4 regions of the Streptomyces sp. NPDC058086 genome follow, and region 1 is predicted to be linked to each of the others. Evidence: riboswitches for the same ligand, from Rfam matches in the RefSeq annotation. Region 1 holds a riboswitch; each other region holds the start of a gene.

Region 1 (5,090 bases):
CTGGCGGTCCTGGTCTGGCGGATGACGGAACCGCCCGAGGGCTATCTCAAGGACGTCACGGCGGGCGTCTTCGCGGCCTTCTACGTGCCGTTCCTGGCGACGTTCGTGGCCATGATGCTGACCGCCGACGACGGTCCGCGCCGCGTCCTGACGTTCCTGCTGCTGACGGTCGTCAGCGACACGGGCGCGTACGCGATCGGCTGGCGCTTCGGCAAGCACAAGCTGGCGCCGCGCATCAGCCCCGGCAAGACCCGCGAGGGCCTGTTCGGAGCGGTCACCTTCGCGATGGTCGGGGGCGCGCTGTGCATGCAGTACCTGATCGAGGACGGCACGTGGTGGCAGGGGCTGATCCTGGGCTTCGCGGTCGCGGCCACCGCCACGCTCGGCGACCTCGGCGAGTCCATGATCAAGCGGGACCTGGGCATCAAGGACATGGGCACCCTGCTGCCGGGTCACGGCGGCATCATGGACCGGCTGGACTCGCTGCTGCCGACCGCGCCGGTGGTCTGGCTGCTGCTGGTGCTCTTCGTGGGATCCGCCTGACCTGTCATGGGATCCGGCTGACCTGCGCACATGTCGGTGAGGGGCTCGTCGTCCACAGGGCGGCGGGCCCCTTTTCGCAGCGTGGTCGACGGATCGGCGTCAGTGGTGGCCCAGTCCACCGCTGCCGAACGAGCCGCTCCCGCCGTCGTGCCAGCGCTCTCGCTTCTGCGACGGGCTCGTGCGGGTCGACATGTGGGTCAGCTCGTACGGGGTGAGAGCGTGCTGACCCTTGGTCACCTTGGGTATCTCGGCGGGCTCCCGGATCTCCCGCATCTCGCGGACCGGGCCACCCTGCGGCACGTGCGGCTGTTCCTCGGCGCGCGGCAGACGCGGTGCGCGGGTCCGCATACGGCAGCTCAGCCAGAAGCTGCCGGCCAGGAGCGTGATGAGTGCCACGGCGATCAGGAACAGCGCGAGGCTGATCAGACCGCTGGGCTCCGCCAAATACATCGATGCAGTACTCATATCATGCAAATACCCGCAAATTACCCATCGAACCGGCCGCTCCGACCGCACCGAACGCCGGCGGCACCATCGACGATCACCCCGGAAACTCGGGCCGCGGGTCACTCCGATCCATCTGCGACACTGGTATGGCCATGCCTAAGCCCGGAGAACTCACATTCGTCGCCCCCCGCGGAGCCAAGAAGCCGCCGCGGCACCTCGCCGACCTCACGCCCGCCGAGCGCAAAGAGGCGGTTGCCGCGATCGGTGAGAAGCCGTTTCGCGCCAAGCAGCTCTCGCAGCACTACTTCGCGCGGTTCGCGCACGACCCCGCGGAGTGGACGGACATCCCGGCCGCCGCGCGCGGAAAGCTCCAGGAGGCGCTGCTTCCCGAGCTGATGACGGTCGTGCGGCATCTGTCGACCGACCAGGACACCACCCGCAAGACCCTGTGGCGCCTGTTCGACGGCACGCTCGTCGAGTCCGTCCTGATGCGCTACCCGGACCGGGTGACCATGTGCATCAGTTCGCAGGCGGGCTGCGGGATGAACTGCCCGTTCTGCGCCACCGGACAGGCCGGGCTGGACCGGAACCTGTCCACGGGCGAGATCGTGCACCAGATCGTGGACGGGATGCGGGCCCTGCGAGACGGTGAGATCCCGGGCGGCCCGGCGCGGCTGAGCAACATCGTCTTCATGGGCATGGGCGAGCCGCTCGCCAACTACAAGCGGGTCGTGGGCGCCATCCGCGCGCTCACCGACCCCGAGCCGGACGGGCTCGGGCTCTCGCAGCGCGGGATCACCGTGTCGACGGTCGGGCTGGTGCCCGCCATCCACCGGTTCTCCGACGAGGGCTTCAAGTGCCGTCTCGCCATCTCGCTGCACGCCCCTGACGACGAGCTGCGCGACACCCTCGTCCCCGTCAACACGCGGTGGAAGGTGCGCGAGGTGCTCGACGCAGGCTGGGAGTACGCGGCCAAGTCCGGGCGCCGGCTGTCCATCGAGTACGCCCTCATCCGGGACATCAACGACCAGGCATGGCGTGGTGACCGGCTCGGGCGGCTGCTCAAGGGCAAGCCCGTGCACGTCAACCTCATCCCGCTGAACCCGACGCCGGGTTCGAAGTGGACCGCCTCGCGGCCCGAGGACGAGAAGGCGTTCGTCGAGGCGATCGCGGCTCACGGGGTGCCGGTGACCGTCCGGGACACCCGGGGCCAGGAGATCGACGGGGCATGCGGACAGCTGGCCGCGACCGAGCGATAGTCTGATCGGCGGCAGTGCCCGGCAGCGCCTTTTCAGTCGATGGCGGCTGGTGCCGGCCACTGTCAGTCAGTGCAATTTCAATTTCCGACATCTTCATATTCCGACAGGGGAGCGCCACAGCGCTGAGAGTGCGGTAGCCGGAGCACCGGTGGGCCGCAGACCCTCTGAACCTTGCCCAGGTCATTCTGGGTAGGAAGTTCGGGCATCACTCAAGCTGTTGCGCCCTGCCCGGGAACCTTCCGAGGATCCCGGGCAGGGCCGCGTCTCTTCCTGGTCATCCCAGGAGGAATTCAGTGAGCATCAAGAGGACGACCACGGCCGCGGCCATCGGGCTGGGCCTCGTCACGCTGTCCGCGTGCGGGTCCTCCGACAGCGGCGGCGCCGGGGACTCCAAGACCGTCACGCTCGTCAGCCACGACTCATGGGCTGTGTCGAAGAGCGTGCTGCAGGACTTCGAGAAGCAGTCCGGGTACAAGGTCAAGGTCCTCAAGGACGGCGACGCCGGGCAGGCCGTCAACAAGGCCATCCTCACCAAGGACAACCCGCAGGGCGACGTCTTCTTCGGCGTCGACAACACCCTGCTGTCCCGTGCGCTCGACAACGGGCTGTTCCAGCCGTACGAGGCCAAGGGCTCCGACCAGATCGTCCAGCAGTACCGGATCGACCAGGACAAGCACCGGGTCACGCCCATCGACTCCGGTGACATCTGCGTCAACTACGACAAGGCCTACTTCAGCAAGCACAAGCTGGCCCCGCCCGCCTCGTTCGACGACCTGATCAAGCCCGCGTACAAGAACCTCCTCGTCACCGAGAACGCGGCCACGTCCTCGCCCGGCCTCGGCTTCCTGCTCGGGACCGCGGCGAAGTACGGCGACGACGGGTGGCAGGACTACTGGAAGAAGCTCAGGGCCAACGGCGTGAAGGTGGTCGACGGCTGGGAGCAGGCCTACAACGACGAGTTCTCCGGGTCCGCGGGAGGCAAGAAGGCCAAGGCCGACCGGCCGCTGGTCGTCTCGTACGCCTCCTCCCCGCCCGCCGAGGTGATCTACGCCGACCCGAAGCCGAAGACCGCGCCGACCGGGGTCGCGAGCGGCACCTGCTTCCGCCAGGTCGAGTACGCGGGGCTGCTGAGCAACGCGAAGAACACCAAGGGCGGCAAGGCGCTTCTCGACTTCCTCATCAGCGTCGAGTTCCAGGACGACATGCCGCTGAACATGTTCGTGTACCCGGTCCGCGAGACCGCCCAGGTGCCCGAGGAGTTCGTGAAGTTCGGCCCGCAGGCCAAGGATCCCGAGACCCTGGCGCCCGCCAAGATCGCCGACAACCGTGACCAGTGGGTCAAGTCGTGGACCTCGCTCGTACTGAAGTAGCGCCTCGGAGGAGACGCAAGGAGAGCGCGACGCGGATCGGGCTGATGGCCCTGCCCGTCGCGTTCTTCGCCGTCTTCTTCGCCTACCCCGTCGCCGCGATCGTCGCCCGCGGCCTCAAGATCGACGGGGTCTGGCGGTTCGGGCGGATCGGTGAGGTGCTCGCGCAGTCCGACATCCGGCACGTCCTGTGGTTCACCACCTGGCAGGCGCTCGCCTCCACGGCGCTCACGCTGCTGATCGCGCTCCCCGGCGCGTATGTATTCGCGCGCTTCGACTTCAGGGGCAAGCAGGTGCTGCGAGCGGTGGTGACGGTCCCGTTCGTGCTGCCGACGGTCGTGGTCGGTACGGCGTTCCTGGCCCTGGTGGGCCGGGGCGGACTCCTCGATCAGCTGTGGGGCGTACGGCTGGACACCACCGTCTGGGCGATTCTGCTCGCGCACGTCTTCTTCAACTACGCGGTGGTCGTACGGACCGTCGGCGGGCTCTGGTCGCAGCTCGACCCGCGTCAGGAGGAGGCCGCGCGGATGCTGGGTGCCTCCCGGTTCGCGGCCTGGCGCAAGGTGACGCTGCCGGCGCTGAGCCCGGCCGTGGCCGCCGCCGCGCTGATGGTCTTCCTCTTCACCTTCACCTCGTTCGGTGTGGTGCAGATCCTCGGCGGGCCGACCTTCTCCACCCTGGAGGTCGAGATCTACCGGCAGACCTCGGAGATCTTCGACCTCGCGACCGCGGCGGTGCTGACGATCGTCCAGTTCGTGGCGGTCGGCGCGATCCTCGCCGTGCACGCCTGGACCGTACGCCGCCGGGAGACCGCACTGCGTCTGGTGGCTCCGGAGGTGACCGTGCGCCGACCCCGCGGGGCCGGTCAGTGGGCGCTGCTGGGCGGGGTCCTGGCGAGCATCCTCGTTCTCCTCGTCCTGCCGCTCGGGGTACTGGTCCAGCGGTCCCTGGACGCACCCGGCGGCTACGGATTCGCGTACTACAAGGCGTTGACCTCGGCCGACAGCGGCATCTTCCTGGTGGCACCGATCGCGGCGATCGGCAACTCGCTGGAGTACGCGCTCGCCGCCACCGCCGTCGCCGTCGTGATCGGCGGTATGGCGGCCGCGGCGCTCACCCTCCCCCAGTCTCGGCTTCGCTCGACCGGGGGGACTCCCATGACCGGGCGTCTCGTACGGGGCTTCGACGCGCTGCTGATGCTGCCGCTCGGCGTGTCCGCCGTAACCGTCGGGTTCGGCTTCCTGATCGCGCTCGACGAACCGCCGCTGGATCTGCGTTCCTCCTGGATCCTGGTGCCGCTCGCGCAGGCACTGGTGGGCGTCCCCTTCGTCGTACGCACCATGTTGCCGGTGCTGCGGGCGGTGGACGGAAGGCTCCGGGAGGCCGCCGCCGTCCTCGGAGCGTCGCCCTGGCGGGTGTGGCGGGAGGTCGACCTGCCGATGGTGCGGCGGGCGCTGCTGATCGCGGCGGGGTT
Region 2 (5,090 bases), on a different contig from region 1:
GGGACACGTCTCCCGCCCGCCCAACCGCGCACCTCACCTGCCGAGGCGCGCACCCCCCTGCCGGATGCGCGCACTCCTCCCCTGGAAGCCGTGTCGTCGGAGCCGCATCCCACGACGCTGATCGGCTCCGTGCAGCGGGCGATGCGTCTCCTGGAGGCCGTTGCCGCGCGCCAGCACGGCGCCCCGGCGAAGCAGCTCGCCCGGGAGGCCGGGCTCGCGCTGCCGACGGCCTACCACCTGCTGCGGACCCTGGTCCACGAGGGCTATCTCTGCCGCGACAGGGGGCTGTTCTTCCTCGGTGAGGCCGCCGAGCGGTTGGGCAGTAGCGGAGCGCAGCAGAAACGTCGCAGCGCGGTGAGCGAGACGCTTGCCCAGTGGCGCGATTCGATCGGTGCGCCCGTGTACTACGCGGTCTACCGTGAGGGCGAGATCGAGGTCATGTGCGTCGCCGACACTCCAGGGAATCCGGCGGTGGAGGAGTGGGCGGACTTCCGGGAGACCGGACACGCCCATGCGATCGGCCAGTGTCTGCTGTCGCAGCTCGACGAGAAGGCCCGCCGGGATCATCTCGACCGCTACCCCGTGCAGTCGATCACTCCCTATACGGTGCGTGACAACGCCAGTCTGCTGCGGCGGCTGGAGCGGACGGGGCGGATGGAGCCCGTTATTGAGCGCCAGGAGTACGCGCTGGGCACGGTCTGTGCGGCCCTTCCCATCACGGTCGGCACAACTGCCGCCGCAATGGCCTTTTCTCTCCCACTTCACCAGGCCGATCGACTGCTGCCCGCGGCGCGGCAATTGCAAGGTGAGATCGGCAGGCTACTGGGGACACTCGCGATCTCTATCAGTATCTGAAAACTCACTCCTTGTGATCTCTTGTGCACGTTGAGCAATATTTCAGCAGAGTCAGGGGGATGATTCCTGGCCGGTCGACGGCAAAACGACGGGGTAGGCGATGCGCGAGTCGGTACAGGCAGAGGTCATGATGAGCTTCCTCGTTTCGGAGGAGCTCTCTTTCCGCATTCCGGTGGAGCTGCGATACGAGACCTGTGATCCCTACGCCGTGCGGCTGACCTTCCACTTGCCCGGCGACGCGCCCGTGACCTGGGCGTTCGGGCGGGAGTTGCTGATCGACGGCGTGGGACGGCCGTGCGGTGACGGGGATGTGCACATCGCGCCCGCCGACCCGGAGGCGTTCGGCGAGGTGCTGATCCGGCTCCAGGTGGGTGGCGACCACGCGCTGTTCCGGTCCGGGGCGGCGCCGCTCGTGGCCTTCCTCGACCGCACGGACAAGCTGGTGCCGCTGGGGCAGGAGCGTTCCCTCGCGGACTTCGACGCCCACCTCGACGAGGCGCTGGACCGCATCCTGGCGGAGGAGCAGAGCGCGGGCTGAAGCCCCCAGCAACCCACAAGTGGCGTGTGCTTCCTCACCGGTGACGCGGGGGTGGGGAGGCTTCAGCGCTTGCGGCGACGGCCCTTCCCGCCGCGTGCCGGCGCCCTGCTCTCGACAGGCTCCGTGGCGGCGGCCGGGACTGCCGGACGGTCCGCGGAGACCACCAGGGCGGCCAGCAGTGTGGTCACCGGCACCGAGGCGACCAGGCCGATCGAGCCGACCAGGGTGCGCACGATCTCTTCGGCGACCAGTTCGCTGTTGGCGACCGTGCCCACACTGCTCTGCGCGATCGAGAAGAGCAGCAGCAGGGGAAGCGCGGCACCCGCGTACGCCAGGACGAGCGTGTTGACGACCGATGCGATGTGGTCACGGCCGATCCGGATGCCCGCGCGGTACAGATCGCGCCAGCCCATCGTCGGGCTGGCCTCGTGCAGCTCCCAGACCGCCGAGGTCTGCGTCACCGTCACATCGTCGAGCACACCGAGCGAACCGATGATGACGCCCGCGAGCAGCAGACCGCTCATGTCGATGGACGGATACAGGCCGTGGATCAGACCGGTGTTGTCGTCCGTGTTGCCGGTCAGCGCCGCCCAGCCGATGAACTCCGAGCCGAGGATGCCGATCAGCACCAGGGAGAGCAGGGTGCCGAGCACCGCCACCGACGTACGGGCCGAGAGGCCGTGACACATGTAGAGCGCGATCAGCATGATCGCGCTCGCCCCGACCACGGCCACGACCAGCGGATTCGAGCCCTGCAGGATCGCGGGCAGGATGAAGAAGGTCAGGATCACGAAGCTGATGGCCAGTGCGACCAGCGCCATGACACCACGCATCCGGCCCACCACCACGACGGCCAGCGCGAAGATCCCGGCGAGCAGGGCCATCGGGAACTTCCGGTTCACATCGGTGACCGAGTACTGCAGGTCCCTGGGCGCGGAGGGCTCGTACGCGGCCACGACCTTCTCGCCCTCGTGCAACTGCCGTGACTGGTCGGGCTGGATGATCTCCGTGAACGTACGGCCCTTGTCCTTGCCGGTGTCGATCCGGATCGTCGCCTTTTTGCAGTCGCCCGTTGCCTGTTGCTGCGCGGAGGAGCCCTCGGCGGTGGACGTGTCGCCGGTCGGGGTCTCCCCCGACGCGTTCACGGACTTGCAGCTGACCTTGTCGACCTTGGTGACCGTGGCCTGCTGGGTCTGCCGGTCGAAGCCGACGCCGGTGCGCTCGTGGGACGGGGCGCCACCGGGCCAGAGCACCGCGAGACCCACAACCACCGCGGCGGCGAAGGGGATCAGAATGGCCGCGATGACCTTGCGCAGATGCTTGGAGACGGGCGTGGCGGGCCCATGGCTGTGACTGTGCGAGTGCCCAGACCCGTGCCCGTCCCCAGGGCTGTGCCCATTCCCCGGCCCGGGTCCCTTCCCAGGCCCGTCCCCAGACCCAGACCCAGACCCATGTCCGTCCCCGGAGCCGTGCCCATGACCGCCCCTCGGACCGGGGCCACCGCCCGGCCCGTGTCCGCGGCCGTCTCCGGAACCAGGTCCATAGCCGTCTCCGGGACCGCGTCGGCGCGGCGGCTCGGACGGCGGGAACGGGGGCTGCTGCGTTGTGGTCACCGACCGATCATCGCAAGAACGGCGAGGGCCCTCTGTTCACCGCGCCAGATATGACGCTAGCGTGGAGTCACCTTTGCACACGCGGGAGCTCGGAGCACCGGGCTGAGAGGGCGCTGACCTCCGTCTTAGCGATGTTTCACGTGGAACGAGTGATGTTTCACAAGGGACGTCGGCAGACGGAATCCGCTGCGTCGACCGCCGAACCTGTTACCGGGTAATGCCGGCGTAGGGAGTAGGTCTCATGACCAACAAGGACGTACGCACGCCTGCCTCCAGCCAGATCGGCGAGGCGCCTGCCGCGCCCGAGGGCGAACAGCCGCGGGAGGCCGGGAAGTCCATCGGCTGGCACAAGGGATACGTCGGGGGTTCGCGCCCCGATCTGCGGGTGCCGGTCCGTCAAGTGCACCTCACCAACGGGCAGTCCGTCACGCTGTACGACACCTCTGGCCCGTACACCGATCCGATCGTCGACACCGACGTACGCAGGGGTCTCGCGCCACTGCGCGAGAACTGGATCATCGCCCGCGGTGACACCGAGGAGTATGCGGGCCGTCCCGTCCGTCCCGAGGACGACGGAATCAAGCACACCTCGCCGCGAGGGGGCCTGCGCAACCTCGACGCGGTCTTCCCGGGGCGGCCGCGTCAGCCGCGTCGAGGCCGTCCAGGAGAGGCGGTCACGCAGCTCGCGTACGCCCGGCGGGGCGAGATCACGCCCGAGATGGAGTTCGTGGCGGTCCGCGAGAACGTCGACCCCGAGGTCGTACGCGAGGAGATCGCCGCCGGTCGCGCGGTGCTGCCCGCGAACGTCAACCACCCGGAGATCGAGCCGATGATCATCGGCAAGCGGTTCCTGGTGAAGGTCAACGCCAACATCGGCAACTCCGCCGTCACCTCCTCCATCGAGGAGGAGGTCGAGAAGATGACCTGGGCGACCCGCTGGGGCGCGGACACGGTCATGGACCTGTCCACCGGCCGCAATATCCACACCACGCGGGAGTGGGTCCTGCGCAACTCCCCCGTCCCCATCGGTACGGTGCCGCTCTACCAGGCTCTGGAGAAGGTGGACGGCCGCGCCGAGGAGCTGACCTGGGAGATCTACAAGGACACGGTCATCGAGCAGGCCGAGCAGGGCGTGGACTACATGACGGTCCACGCGGGCGTGCGGCTGCCGTACGTGCCGCTCACCGCGAACCGCAAGACCGGCATCGTCTCGCGAGGCGGCTCGATCATGGCGGCCTGGTGCCTCGCGCACCACAAGGAATCGTTCCTCTACGAGAACTTCGAGGAACTCTGCGAGATCCTCGCGGCGTACGACGTCACGTACTCGCTCGGCGACGGGCTGCGGCCCGGGTCGATCGCGGACGCCAACGACGCGGCTCAGTTCGCGGAGTTGAGGACGCTCGGGGAACTCAACACGATCGCGAAGCGTTTTCATGTACAGACGATGATCGAGGGCCCGGGACATGTCCCGATGCACAAGATCAAGGAGAACATCGACCTTCAGCAGGAGATCTGCGATGAAGCTCCGTTCTATACGCTCGGCCCGCTGACGACGGACGTCGCGCCGGCGTACGACCACATCACCTCCGGCATCGGTGCCGCGATGATCGCCTGGTGGGGCACGGCCATGCTCTGCTATGTCACGCCCAAGGAGCACTTGGGCCTGCCCAATCGTGACGACGTCAAGACCGGCGTCATCACCTACAAGATCGCCGCCCACGCAGCCGACCTCGCCAAGGGGCACCCAGGTGCGCAGGAATGGGACGACGCGCTGTCCGACGCCCGCTTCGAGTTCCGGTGGGAGGACCAGTTCAACCTGGCCCTCGACCCGGACACGGCACGGGAGTTCCACGACGAGACCCTGCCGGCCGAACCCGCCAAGACGGCGCACTTCTGCTCCATGTGCGGCCCGAAGTTCTGCAGCATGAAGATCTCGCAGGACATTCGCCGTGAGCACGGAGGCACGAAGGCCGAGATCGAGGAGGGCATGGCGCAGAAGTCCAAGGAGTTCGCCGACGCGGGCAACCGGGTCTATCTGCCGCTCGCGGACTGAGCCGCACACACGCAGTCGTGCCGGGAGCCGT
Region 3 (5,090 bases), on a different contig from region 1:
TGAGCATCTCGTAGAGGACGACCCCGCAGGCGTAGACGTCGACGCGGGTGTCCGCGGTGCCGTGCTCGATCTGTTCGGGGGCGAGGTAGGACACGGTGCCGAGTACGGCCCCTGTCGTGTTCGTGACGGTGTCCACGGCCCGGACGAGGCCGAAGTCGGCCACCTTGACCCGGCCGTCGTCCCCTATCAGGACGTTCTCCGGCTTCATGTCGCGGTGCACGAACCCGGCGCGGTGCGCGGCGCCGAGCGCGGCGAGCACCGGCTCCAGGACGTCCAGGGCGGCCCGCGGTTGCAGCGCCCCGCGCTCGCGCAGCACGTCGCGCAGGGTGCAGCCGGCGACGTACTCCATGGCCAGATAGACGTACGACCCGTCCGCGCCCTGGTCGAAGACCTGCACCACGTTGGGGTGCGCGAGCCGGGCCACCGACTTGGCCTCCCGGATGAACCGCTCGACGAACGAGCCGTCGGCGGCCAGCGTCGGGTGCATCACCTTGAGCGCGAGCACGCGGTCGAGGCGGGTGTCCAGGGCCCGGTAGACCGTGGCCATCCCGCCGACCGCGATCCGTGCGTCGACGCGGTAGCGGCCGTCGAGCACTTGCCCGACAAGCGGGTCCTGAAGGGTCGTATCCACGCAGGCGAGTCTACGAGCCGCCACTGTCACCCCCACCCTTCCGGCCAATTCCGGAGCGGGACTGCAGCCGACCTGTGACGCTTCTCGCACGCCTGATCGATCCGGTCCACACGTCGTGCACAGGCAATGTAAGGCAGCCTGCCCCTCCACCCCCCAGCCGCCAACGGCGCCCCACCCCCACAGGCGACGCACACCTTCCAGCCGACTGGAAACGGGCGGTGCGCGGGCGGGAGAAAAAACACACCAGCGCCGGGTGCCTAGAAAGCAGGACGCTCAGGATCCAACCGCGCCAGCCCCTCCGCAGGAGACGACGCGGAGGCGAAGTGCCGCCGGGGAATCCGCCCCGCACGCCAGGCAAGCCGCCCGGCTTCCACCGCGTGCTTCATGCCCTCGGCCATCAGCACCGGCTCCTGCGCCCGGGTCACGGCCGACGCCAGCATGACGCCCGCACACCCCAGCTCCATCGCGAACGCCGCGTCCGACGCCGTACCGGCCCCCGCGTCCAGAATCACCGGCACACGCGCGTGCTCCACGATCAGCTGGAAGTTGTGCGGGTTGCGGATGCCGAGACCGGACCCGATGGGCGACCCGAGCGGCATGACCGCCGCGCAGCCCACGTCCTCCAGCTTCCGCGCGAGCACAGGATCGTCGTTGGTGTACGGCAGCACGGTGAAACCGTCGTCGACCAGCGTCTCGGCGGCGTCCAGCAACTCGATCGGATCCGGCAGCAGGGTCCGCTCGTCGGCGATGACCTCCAGCTTGATCAGCTCCGTACCGAGCGCCTCCCGCGCGAGCCGCGCGGTCAGCACGGCCTCGCCCGCGGTGAAGCACCCCGCCGTGTTCGGCAGCACCCGGATGCCCAGCTTGTCGAGCACGGACAGCACCGAGCCGTGCGCCGAGGGATTCACCCGGCGCATCGCGACCGTCGTCAGCTCCGTGCCGGACGCCACGAGCGACCGCTCCAGGACGTCGAGGCTGGGCGCACCCCCCGTACCCATGATCAGCCGGGACGTGAAGGACGTACCTCCGAGGACAAACGGGTCGTCGGCCATGGTTCAGCCTCCTTGGACTGCGGTGAGGACTTCGACGCGGTCTCCCTCGGAGAGGGCCGTGGACGACCACTGCGTGCGCGGGACAACGGTTTCGTTGAGCGCGGCGGCGACGCCGGAGGGCGCGACGGTGAGGGTGGCGACGAGCTTGTCGAGGGCCGTGTCGGCGGCGACGAGCCGTCGCTCTCCGTTGACGAAGATGTTCATACGGTCTGCTCCGTGAGTGCTGTGCTGAAGCGCCCGGGGGCGAAGGGGCGGGCCTCTTCCGGAAGCTCGCCCGTGGTCAGGACGTGCGCCATGGCGTCCCCGGTGACGGGCGTGAGCAGGACGCCGTTGCGGTAGTGCCCCGTGGCCAGCAGCAGCCCGTCGAGCGCGGTCGGGCCGAGCAGTGGCGCGTTGTCGGGCGACCCCGGCCGCAGGCCCGCGCGCGTCTCGGTGAGCGGCAGCTCGGTGATTCCGGGCACCAGCTCATGGGCGTCGCGCAGCAGCTCGTAGACCCCGCCCGCGGTCACCGTCGTGTCCCAGCCCAGCTCCTCGCTGGTGGCGCCCACGACGAGCTCACCGTTCTCCCGCGGCACCAGATAGACCTGGCTGCCGCGCACCACGGCCCGCACGGTGCGGCTCAGGAACGGCGCGTACCGCTTCGGCACGGTCAGCCGCAGTACCTGACCCTTCACGGGCCGTACGGGCGGCAGTACGTCGGCGGGCACGCCCGGGAGCTTCCCGCTGAGGCTCCCGGCGGCGAGCACCACCTGCCCCGCGGCCAGCTGTTCACCGTCCGTCGTGACGACCCCGGCGGCCCGGTCCCGTACGACGGTCAGGCGCTCCGCCCACGTCCGGTGGAACTTCACTCCGGCCCGCTCGCACGCCGTGACCAGGGCCTTCGCGAGCCGGCGCGGGTCGATCTGGTGGTCTCCGTCGACCCGCAGCCCGCCGCGCACGCCCGGCGCGAGCATCGGCTCCAGACGGCGGCACTCCCGGCCGCTGAGCCACTCCGATTCGAGCCCCGAGCGGTGTTGCAAGGCATGCAGTTCGCGCAGGTGGGCGCGGTCGTCGGCGTCCAGCGCGACGGCCAGCGTGCCGCACCGGCGGTAGCCGAGGTCCTGGCCGCTCACCTCGGTGAGTTCGGCGGCGAAGTCGGGATAGCGGCGCGCGGAGGCGAGGTTCAGGCCCAGCAGGGTCTGCTCGCCGTAGTGCAGCTCGGTGACGGCGGCGAGCATTCCGGCGGCCACCCGTGCCGCCCCGCCGCCCGGCTCGGGGTCCACGACCGCGACGGTGAACCCACGCTGCGCGGCCCGCCAGGCGGTCACGAGACCGATGATCCCGCCCCCGATGACGAGGACATCCGACGTACGTGCGGCCGATGACGGCGCATCCGATGAACGTGCAGGTGTACGCGTAGGCGACATGGGCGTCCAGCCCCTCCCTTCGCCGGCATGACCCGGATCAGGTTCGTACGGTCGGAGGCCGCCAGCCTCCCTCTCAGCCCGGTGCGTCCGGGCTCCCGCGAGTGCTTTACGTTCGCCACCCTAGCCCGCTGCCGTATGTCTCAGTAAGGGAGCCTCCGTCCGGGGCCCGTTCGCGGGTCGGTACGCGCACTCGGTTCGCGGACCACGAGAAGGACGGCGAGATCCGTTGTGGAACAGGTCACTGCGCACGTCCCCTGACTGACAGATTGTCAGTTGTCTATGGTGATCAGGTGAGCGAGCAGACGCGGGCACAGGTGCGGACGCAGGGGCGTACGGCACGGCGGGTCGTCATCGTGGGCGCGGGCATGGCCGGCGTGCAGACGGCGGTCGCCCTGCGGGAACAGGGTTTCACCGGGGATGTGACGCTGATCGGCGCCGAGCCGCACCAGCCGTACGACCGGCCACCCCTGTCCAAGGCGGTGCTGCTCGGCAAGGCCGAGGGCTCCGCCTTCGACATCGACTTCGAGGCGCTGGGCATCGAACTGCGACTCGGCTGCGAGGCGCTGGGCCTGCGCCCCGCAGACCACGAGCTGGACACCGAGGCAGGACCGGTGCCCTACGACGTCCTGGTCCTCGCGACCGGCGCGGAACCGATCCAGCTGCCCGGCGCGCAGGGCGTCCCCGGCGTCCATCTGCTGCGGACCCTGGACGACGCCGAGCGACTGCGCCCCGTGCTCGCCCAGCAGCACGACATCGTGGTCGTGGGGGCGGGCTGGATCGGCGCGGAGTTCGCGACGGCGGCGCGTGAGGCCGGGTGCGCGGTCACGGTCGTCGAGGCCGCCGACCGGCCGCTGGCCGGGGCGCTGCCCGCGGAGGTGGCCGCGCCGATGACCGCCTGGTACGCGGACAGCGGCGCTTCGCTGCGCACCCACGCGCGCGTGGAGCGCGTCGAGCCCGGCGCGGTGGTCCTCGACGACGGCTCGCGGGTGCCGGCGGGCGCCGTGGTCGTCGGCATCGGCGCGCGCCCCGCCACCGCCTGGCTGGCCGGCTCCGGCGTCGAGCTCGGCGCCCACCGGGAGGTGGTGGCCGACAGCCACCTGCGCACCTCCGTGCCGGACGTCTACGCGGTCGGCGACTGCGCCTCCTTCCCGTCGGGCCGCTACGAGGAGCGCCTCCTCGTCCACCACTGGGACAACGCCCTCCAGGCGCCGCGCACGGTCGCGGCGAACATCATCGGCGAGGCCCCGGTGGCGTACGACCCGGTCCCGTACTTCTGGTCCGAGCAGTTCGGCCGCTTCGTCCAGTACGTCGGCCATCACACCCCCGCCGATACGACCATCTGGCGGGGCGACCCGTCGGGCGCGGCCTGGACGGTCTGCTGGCTCCGCGAGAGCCGCCTCGTCGCCCTCCTGGCCGTGGGGCGGCCCCGTGACCTGGCCCAGGGCCGCCGCCTGATCGAGGCAGGCATGCCCATGAACCCGGACATCCTGGCCGACCCGTCCCGCCCTCTGAAGGACGCCACGGCATGACCGCCCGGTTTCCGTCGCCCGGACGGCGGTCCGGGGGGCGCTCGGGTACCGAGTGTCAGTCCGGGATGGCAGGCTTGTCCCGTGACCGAGATTGACGCAAAGATCGATGCTCTCGTCCCCGCCTGGCTCACCCTCCCCGACATCGCCGAACAGCTCGGCGTCGAGGTGACCCGCGTCCGGCAGCTGGTCAAGGAGGGCCAGCTGATCGCCGTACGCCGTGGTGAGAACCGCGCGCTGCACGTCCCCGCCGCCTTCATCGACGGGAACGAACAGAAGGTCGTCAAGGGCCTGGTCGGCACCTTGACGCTCCTGCGGGACGACGGCTTCTCCGACGAAGAGATGCTCGAGTGGCTCTTCACCCCCGACCCGAGCCTGCCCGGCACCCCCGCGCAGGCGCTGAGCGAGAATCGCGGCACGGAGGTGAAGCGCCGCGCCCAGGCGCTCGCCGTCTGATTCGACCGACCGTCCGGCG
Region 4 (5,090 bases), on a different contig from region 1:
CAGCCGGTCGCCGTGCTTGGAGACGCTCACCGGGTCCACCACCACGGGCGCGCCGACGTCCGAGAGCAGTTCGGCGACGGTCTCGACGAGCAAGGGCGAGGCGAGCATGCCGGTCTTCACGGCCTGCACACCGATGTCGTCCACGACGCTGCGGTACTGCGCGCGCACCGCCTCGGCGGGAAGCTCCCAGGCTCCCTGTACGCCGAGGGAGTTCTGCGCGGTGACGGCGGTGAGCACGCTCATCCCGTGCGCGCCCAGCGCGAGCATGGTCTTCAGGTCGGCCTGGATGCCGGCACCGCCCCCGGAGTCCGATCCGGCGATGGTCAGGACGCGGGGCGGGGCGGTCGGCTTGTTCGCGGGCATGGTGGGTGTCACTCCGTACGAAGGGGGTGAGAGGGGGGCGGGGTCAGCGGCGCAGGCGCAGCGGGGCGTAGACGAGCAGGGCCGCGACGAACGCCACCCCGTAGGCGGTGTCGGCGCCGTGCAGGGCATGCGCGACGGGGCCGACGTACAGGCTGGTGCTCATGAACGGCACCGCGGCGGCGAAGGCGGCGCCGAACGCCACGAGCGCGGGCCACCACGGACGCGGGCGGGCGCTCTCGGCGGCCAGGTCGACGGGTGCGCCGCCGCGGGCCCTGGCCCGGGCGAGCCAGTCGACGACGACGATCGCGACGAACCCGGGAATCCAGTAGCCGACGAACAGCAGGACGTTCTGGAAGCGGGCCGTGGTGTCGGCGGCGTGCATCCACAGCACGAGCGGGAAGCCCAGGACGGCGGCCAGCGCGGCGGCGGCCGGACGCGGCAGCCGTACGCCCATGGTCTGCAGGGCGAGCGAGCCGCTGTAGTCGTTCATGGCGTTGCTGCTCAGCGCGGCGAGCGCCACGGCGAGCAGCCCGAACGCGCCGAGGGCGCCCCCGCCGAGCAGGGTGTCGACGCCGCGGGCGGTCTGGTCGTTGAAGACGGCCGCGCCCCACAGTCCGAGCGCCTGGACGGCCACGAAGGACACGCTGACGCCGGCCAGGGTGTACCAGAACATGCGCGGGCGGGACGCCGTGCGCGGCAGATAGCGGCTGAAGTCGCTCGCGTACGGGGCCCACGACAGCGCAAGGCTGAGCGCGATGGTGCAGGTCAGAACGAAGGCCCCGGCCCGGTCGGCGCCGTGGGCGGTTGCGGCGGGGGTGGTGTGGGCGCCGCTCAGGAGCTTCACGGTCAGGGCGACGAACGCGGCGGCGAGGGCGAAGGTCATCACGGTCTGGAGCCGGTGGATCGCCTCGTAGCCGAGGACGCCGAGCGCCCCCTGCGCCGCCATCATGACGAGCACACCCAGCCAGAACGGCCAGCCGCACAGCTGGGCCAGCGCGTCCCCGCCGAAGAGGCCGATCAGCGCGTCCCAGGCGATGGACGACAGCCACTGCAGGGCGCCGGGGACGACCACGGCCCGGCCGAACGCGAGGCGGGCGAGCGGCAGCTGTCCGGCGCCGGTCTGGCTCCCCCAGGTGCCGAGGTACGCGGTCGGTACCGCCCCCAGGAGGGTGCCCAGCACGACGGCGGCGAGCGCGGTGGAGAAGTCCAGGCCGAGAGCGATGCCGACGGTGCCGGTGAACACGCCGGTCATGGTCAGGTTGGGGGCGAACCACACGGTGAACAGACGGCCGGGGCCGCCGTAGCGGTGGTCCTCCGGGACCGGGGCGATTCCACGCGCCTCGACGTGCAGGTCCCCCGGGGCGGAGGGCATCCGCCCGTCGAAAACGCCCTGCGGGCCTCCGACGGCCACCTCGCCGCGAGCGTTACGGGCATACGGCAACGACATGAGACATCCCTCCGCCAGTCCTAACTGGTTCAGGTTCGACGGGTGTGATCTCAGCCCTCGTGCGGGGCACCCCGTGTCCGGTTCGGCGGTCAGGATAGCCCGGCGGGCACGGTATGCCCCAGGGGGAGGGGTCCGCACGGCACCGCGGCCTACTCGCCGACGCTCGGCTCCCCGCCCTCGTACGCCGCCGTCAGCAGCGCCAGCACACCGTCCACGGTGACCTCGCGCGGGTTCGGATACGTCTGTGCGACGGCCTGTTCGGCGGCCACCGCCAGGTCGGTCTTCTTGAGGCCGAGTTCGGCGAGGCTGCGGGGAGCGCCGAGGTCCCCGGCCAGCGCCCGCAGGGCATGGGGGACATCGTCGGTGCCGCCCAGGGCGCTGGAGAGCGCGGTGATCGCCCGGGGCGTGGCGGGCGCGTTGTAGGCGAGGGCGTACGGGAGGACCACCGTGTGCGTCTCGGCGTGCGGCAGGCCGAAGGTGCCGCCGAGGACGTGGCACAGCTTGTGGTGCAGGCCCATGGTGGTGGCGCCGAGACAGGCGCCGCAGAGCCAGGCGCCGTACAGGGCCCGGCCGCGCGCGTCGAGGTCGCCGGGGGCGGCGGCCACCAGCGGCAGGGCCTGTGTCATCGCCCGTACGCCCTCCTCGGCCATGAGCGAGACGAGGGGCGAGGCGTCGGGCGCGTAGAGGGCCTCGACGGCGTGGGCGAGCGCGTTGACGCCGCTGGTGACGGTGAGGGGGACGGGGAGCGAGAGGGTGAGTTCGGGGTCGTAGACGACGCTGCGGGGCTGGACGGCGGGGTCGCGTCCGGTGCGCTTGGCGCCGTGCTCGGTGAGTCCCCAGACCGGGGTCATCTCGGAGCCGGAGTAGGTGGAGGGCACGGCGATCAGGGGCAGGCCGGTGCGCAGCGCGATCGCCTTGCCGAGGCCGATCGCCGAACCGCCGCCGACCGCGACACACCCGTCGGCGCCGGCCGCGCGCGCCGCCTCGACGGCCCGGTCGGCGACCTCGACGGGTACGTGCATCCGGGCCTCGGCGTGCAGCCCCGCACAGGCGTCGCCCAGGGCGTCCGCGACCGCGCGTGCCGTGTCCTCGCCCCTGCCGCCGCAGACCACCAGCACCCTGCGCAGCCCGAGCCGGGCGGCCTCGTCGGGGGTGGCGGAGACGGCGGCGCCGGGCCGGAAGACGATCCGCGCCGGCTGGGTCTCGTACGAGAAGTCGAGCGGGGTGTTCATGTCGGTCATGGTGCTCATTCCGGTTCCAGTACGAGGTCGAAGCGGGCGTTGCGGAAGGGGTTCGGGACGCCGAACTCCCCCGCCAGGGACGGGTCGTCGGTCTCCGTGAAGTCCTGGACCAGGCTCTTCTTGACCGCGAACACCGCGTCGGAGTCGAGGTAGTCGCTGCCCGCGACGAAGATGTGCGTGGTGACCGGGGCGTGGCCCTCGGCCGAGGCGATGAAGTGGATGTGGGCGGGGCGGTAGGGGTGCCGGGCCGTGGCGCGCAGCAGTTCACCGACCGGGCCGTCGGTGGGGATCGGGTACGGGCTCGGTACACAGGTGCGGAACCAGAAGCGGCCCTCGGCGTCGGCCGTGAACAGGCCCCGCCCGTTGCCGGCCGGCTGGACGTCCGGCTGCTGTACGTCGTAGTAGCCCTCGGAGTCGGCCTGCCACACGTCGAGGACCGCGCCCGGCAGCGGGGTGCCGCCCTTGCCCAGTACCCGGCCGCTGACCACGCACGGTTCGCCCCTGCCCACCAGGTCGAGGTTCGCGCCGAGTGCGCGGATCGGCGATCTGGTCAGGTGGAACGGGCCGAGGACCGTCGACTCGGTGGCACCCGGGTCGCGGCGGCCGTCCAGCGTCTCCACGAGCATCGAGACGCCGAGCACGTCCGACAGCAGGATGAACTCCTGGCGGGTGTCGGTGCACTGCTGCCCGGTCGCGGTCAGGAATCCGATCGCGCGTTCCCATTCCGCCATCGTCGGCTCCGTCTCGCGCACGAAGTCGTGCAGATGACGGGTGAGCGCGCCGAGCAGTTCACGCAGACGCGGATCGGCCGTGCCCCGCAGGCTGTCGACGACGGCGTCGGTGATGCCGTGCGTGAAGTCGGTCGTGGCATCGGCCGTCGTCGAACGGTTCGGTTCGTCTGTCATGCCGCTCCTCGTGGTGTTATCGGGACTGATCGCCGTCGGTGCCCGGGTCCACGAAGTGAAAGCCGGGCTCGGGAAACCTGGCGAACGCCCGGTGGGGCACGGACGAGGTGTAGGCGCCCGCGAGGGAGAACACCACACGGTCGCCGGCCCGCAGCCCAGGCGCCCGGACGTCCCGGACCAGGACGTCCCTGGAGGTGCTCAACTGGCCGGTGAGCGTGACCCGTTCACGGCGCACGACGGGCCGCGGCCAGGAGTAGGGCCACCCGTCCACTTCGAGTACGGACCAGGGCTGGTCGGGCCACGGCTGGTCGGGCCTCCTGGACGCCGACGTGCGCAGGTTCACCGCGCCACCGCGGACGACGGCGAAGTCCTCGTGTGCGCCGTGCTCGACGTCCAGCACCTCGCTCGCGTACCAGCCGCAGTACGCGGTCAGCGCGCGACCGGGCTCGATACTCAGGGTCAGTTCCGGGTGCGCGGCGACGAGTCGGGCGAGTCCCTCGCCGTACGACTGCCAGTCGAAACGGCGTTCGGGGTGCTCGTAGTCCACCGCCATGCCGCCCCCGACGTTCACCTCGGGGAGGCGCAATCCGTGCCGCGCGGCGAGTTCACCGGTCCAGGCGACGACGCTCTCGGCCACCGCGAGGTGTTCGGGGGCGTGCAGGCCGTTGGCCAAGTGGGCGTAGACGCCGCGCAGTTCGAGGTTCGGGTAGCTGCCGTCGGTGAGCAGGCCGACGATCGTGTCCGCCTGTTCCGGGTCGAGGCCGGAGGCCCTGCGGCCGCCGTCGGCGAACAGGTGGTCGGCCACCGGGAGGTTGAAGCGCGGCAGGACCGCCACCCGGCCGTCCGGAGCGTGCCGCTGGGCCAGCCCGGCCAGCATGTACAGCTCGTACTCGCTCTCCACGAGGAAGCGTGTCACGCCCTGCTCCAGCGCGTCCAGGAGCTCCGTCGGGGTCTTGTCCTGGCCGCCGAAGGCCAGTGGGTGGTCCGGCGCCGCCCGGGTGACGTGGGCCAGTTCGCTGTCGGTGGAGACCTTGTAGCCGTCGACATACGGGGCGAGCGCGGTCAGGATCTCCGGTTCCCGGTTGGCCTGGGTCGCGTAGTACAGCTCGACGCGCTCGGGCAGCGCGGCCCGCA

The links. Region 1 has a riboswitch for thiamine pyrophosphate ahead of ACFVWD_RS24720 (thiamine ABC transporter substrate binding subunit). Riboswitches for the same ligand answer to the same signal wherever they lie in the genome.
Region 2: linked by a shared signal. The riboswitch ahead of thiC (phosphomethylpyrimidine synthase ThiC) and the one ahead of ACFVWD_RS24720 (thiamine ABC transporter substrate binding subunit) in region 1 are both predicted to bind thiamine pyrophosphate.
Region 3: linked by a shared signal. The riboswitch ahead of thiO (glycine oxidase ThiO) and the one ahead of ACFVWD_RS24720 (thiamine ABC transporter substrate binding subunit) in region 1 are both predicted to bind thiamine pyrophosphate.
Region 4: linked by a shared signal. The riboswitch ahead of ACFVWD_RS26045 (purine-cytosine permease family protein) and the one ahead of ACFVWD_RS24720 (thiamine ABC transporter substrate binding subunit) in region 1 are both predicted to bind thiamine pyrophosphate.

What each region holds. Positions count from the first base shown of each region.
Region 1 covers NZ_JBHVST010000032.1:21,131-26,220, forward strand. The annotation lists gene ACFVWD_RS24705 (phosphatidate cytidylyltransferase) at 1-543, shown strand, start outside; gene ACFVWD_RS24710 (DUF6479 family protein) at 643-1,008, opposite strand; gene rlmN (23S rRNA (adenine(2503)-C(2))-methyltransferase RlmN) at 1,143-2,249, shown strand; TPP riboswitch at 2,345-2,463, shown strand; gene ACFVWD_RS24720 (thiamine ABC transporter substrate binding subunit) at 2,543-3,619, shown strand; gene ACFVWD_RS24725 (ABC transporter permease) at 3,595-5,090, shown strand, end outside.
Region 2 covers NZ_JBHVST010000015.1:100,581-105,670, forward strand. The annotation lists gene ACFVWD_RS14745 (IclR family transcriptional regulator) at 91-855, shown strand; gene ACFVWD_RS14750 (SsgA family sporulation/cell division regulator) at 956-1,393, shown strand; gene ACFVWD_RS14755 (YibE/F family protein) at 1,456-3,006, opposite strand; TPP riboswitch at 3,078-3,255, shown strand; gene thiC (phosphomethylpyrimidine synthase ThiC) at 3,248-5,059, shown strand.
Region 3 covers NZ_JBHVST010000088.1:5,397-10,486, reverse strand. The annotation lists gene pknB (Stk1 family PASTA domain-containing Ser/Thr kinase) at 1-631, opposite strand, end outside; gene ACFVWD_RS43020 (thiazole synthase) at 889-1,683, opposite strand; gene thiS (sulfur carrier protein ThiS) at 1,687-1,887, opposite strand; gene thiO (glycine oxidase ThiO) at 1,884-3,089, opposite strand; TPP riboswitch at 3,087-3,198, opposite strand; gene ACFVWD_RS43005 (NAD(P)/FAD-dependent oxidoreductase) at 3,380-4,618, shown strand; gene ACFVWD_RS43000 (Rv2175c family DNA-binding protein) at 4,700-5,071, shown strand.
Region 4 covers NZ_JBHVST010000035.1:12,140-17,229, reverse strand. The annotation lists gene thiD (bifunctional hydroxymethylpyrimidine kinase/phosphomethylpyrimidine kinase) at 1-363, opposite strand, end outside; gene ACFVWD_RS26045 (purine-cytosine permease family protein) at 407-1,810, opposite strand; TPP riboswitch at 1,800-1,894, opposite strand; gene ACFVWD_RS26040 (maleylacetate reductase) at 1,960-3,042, opposite strand; gene ACFVWD_RS26035 (intradiol ring-cleavage dioxygenase) at 3,057-3,956, opposite strand; gene ACFVWD_RS26030 (alanine racemase) at 3,973-5,090, opposite strand, start outside.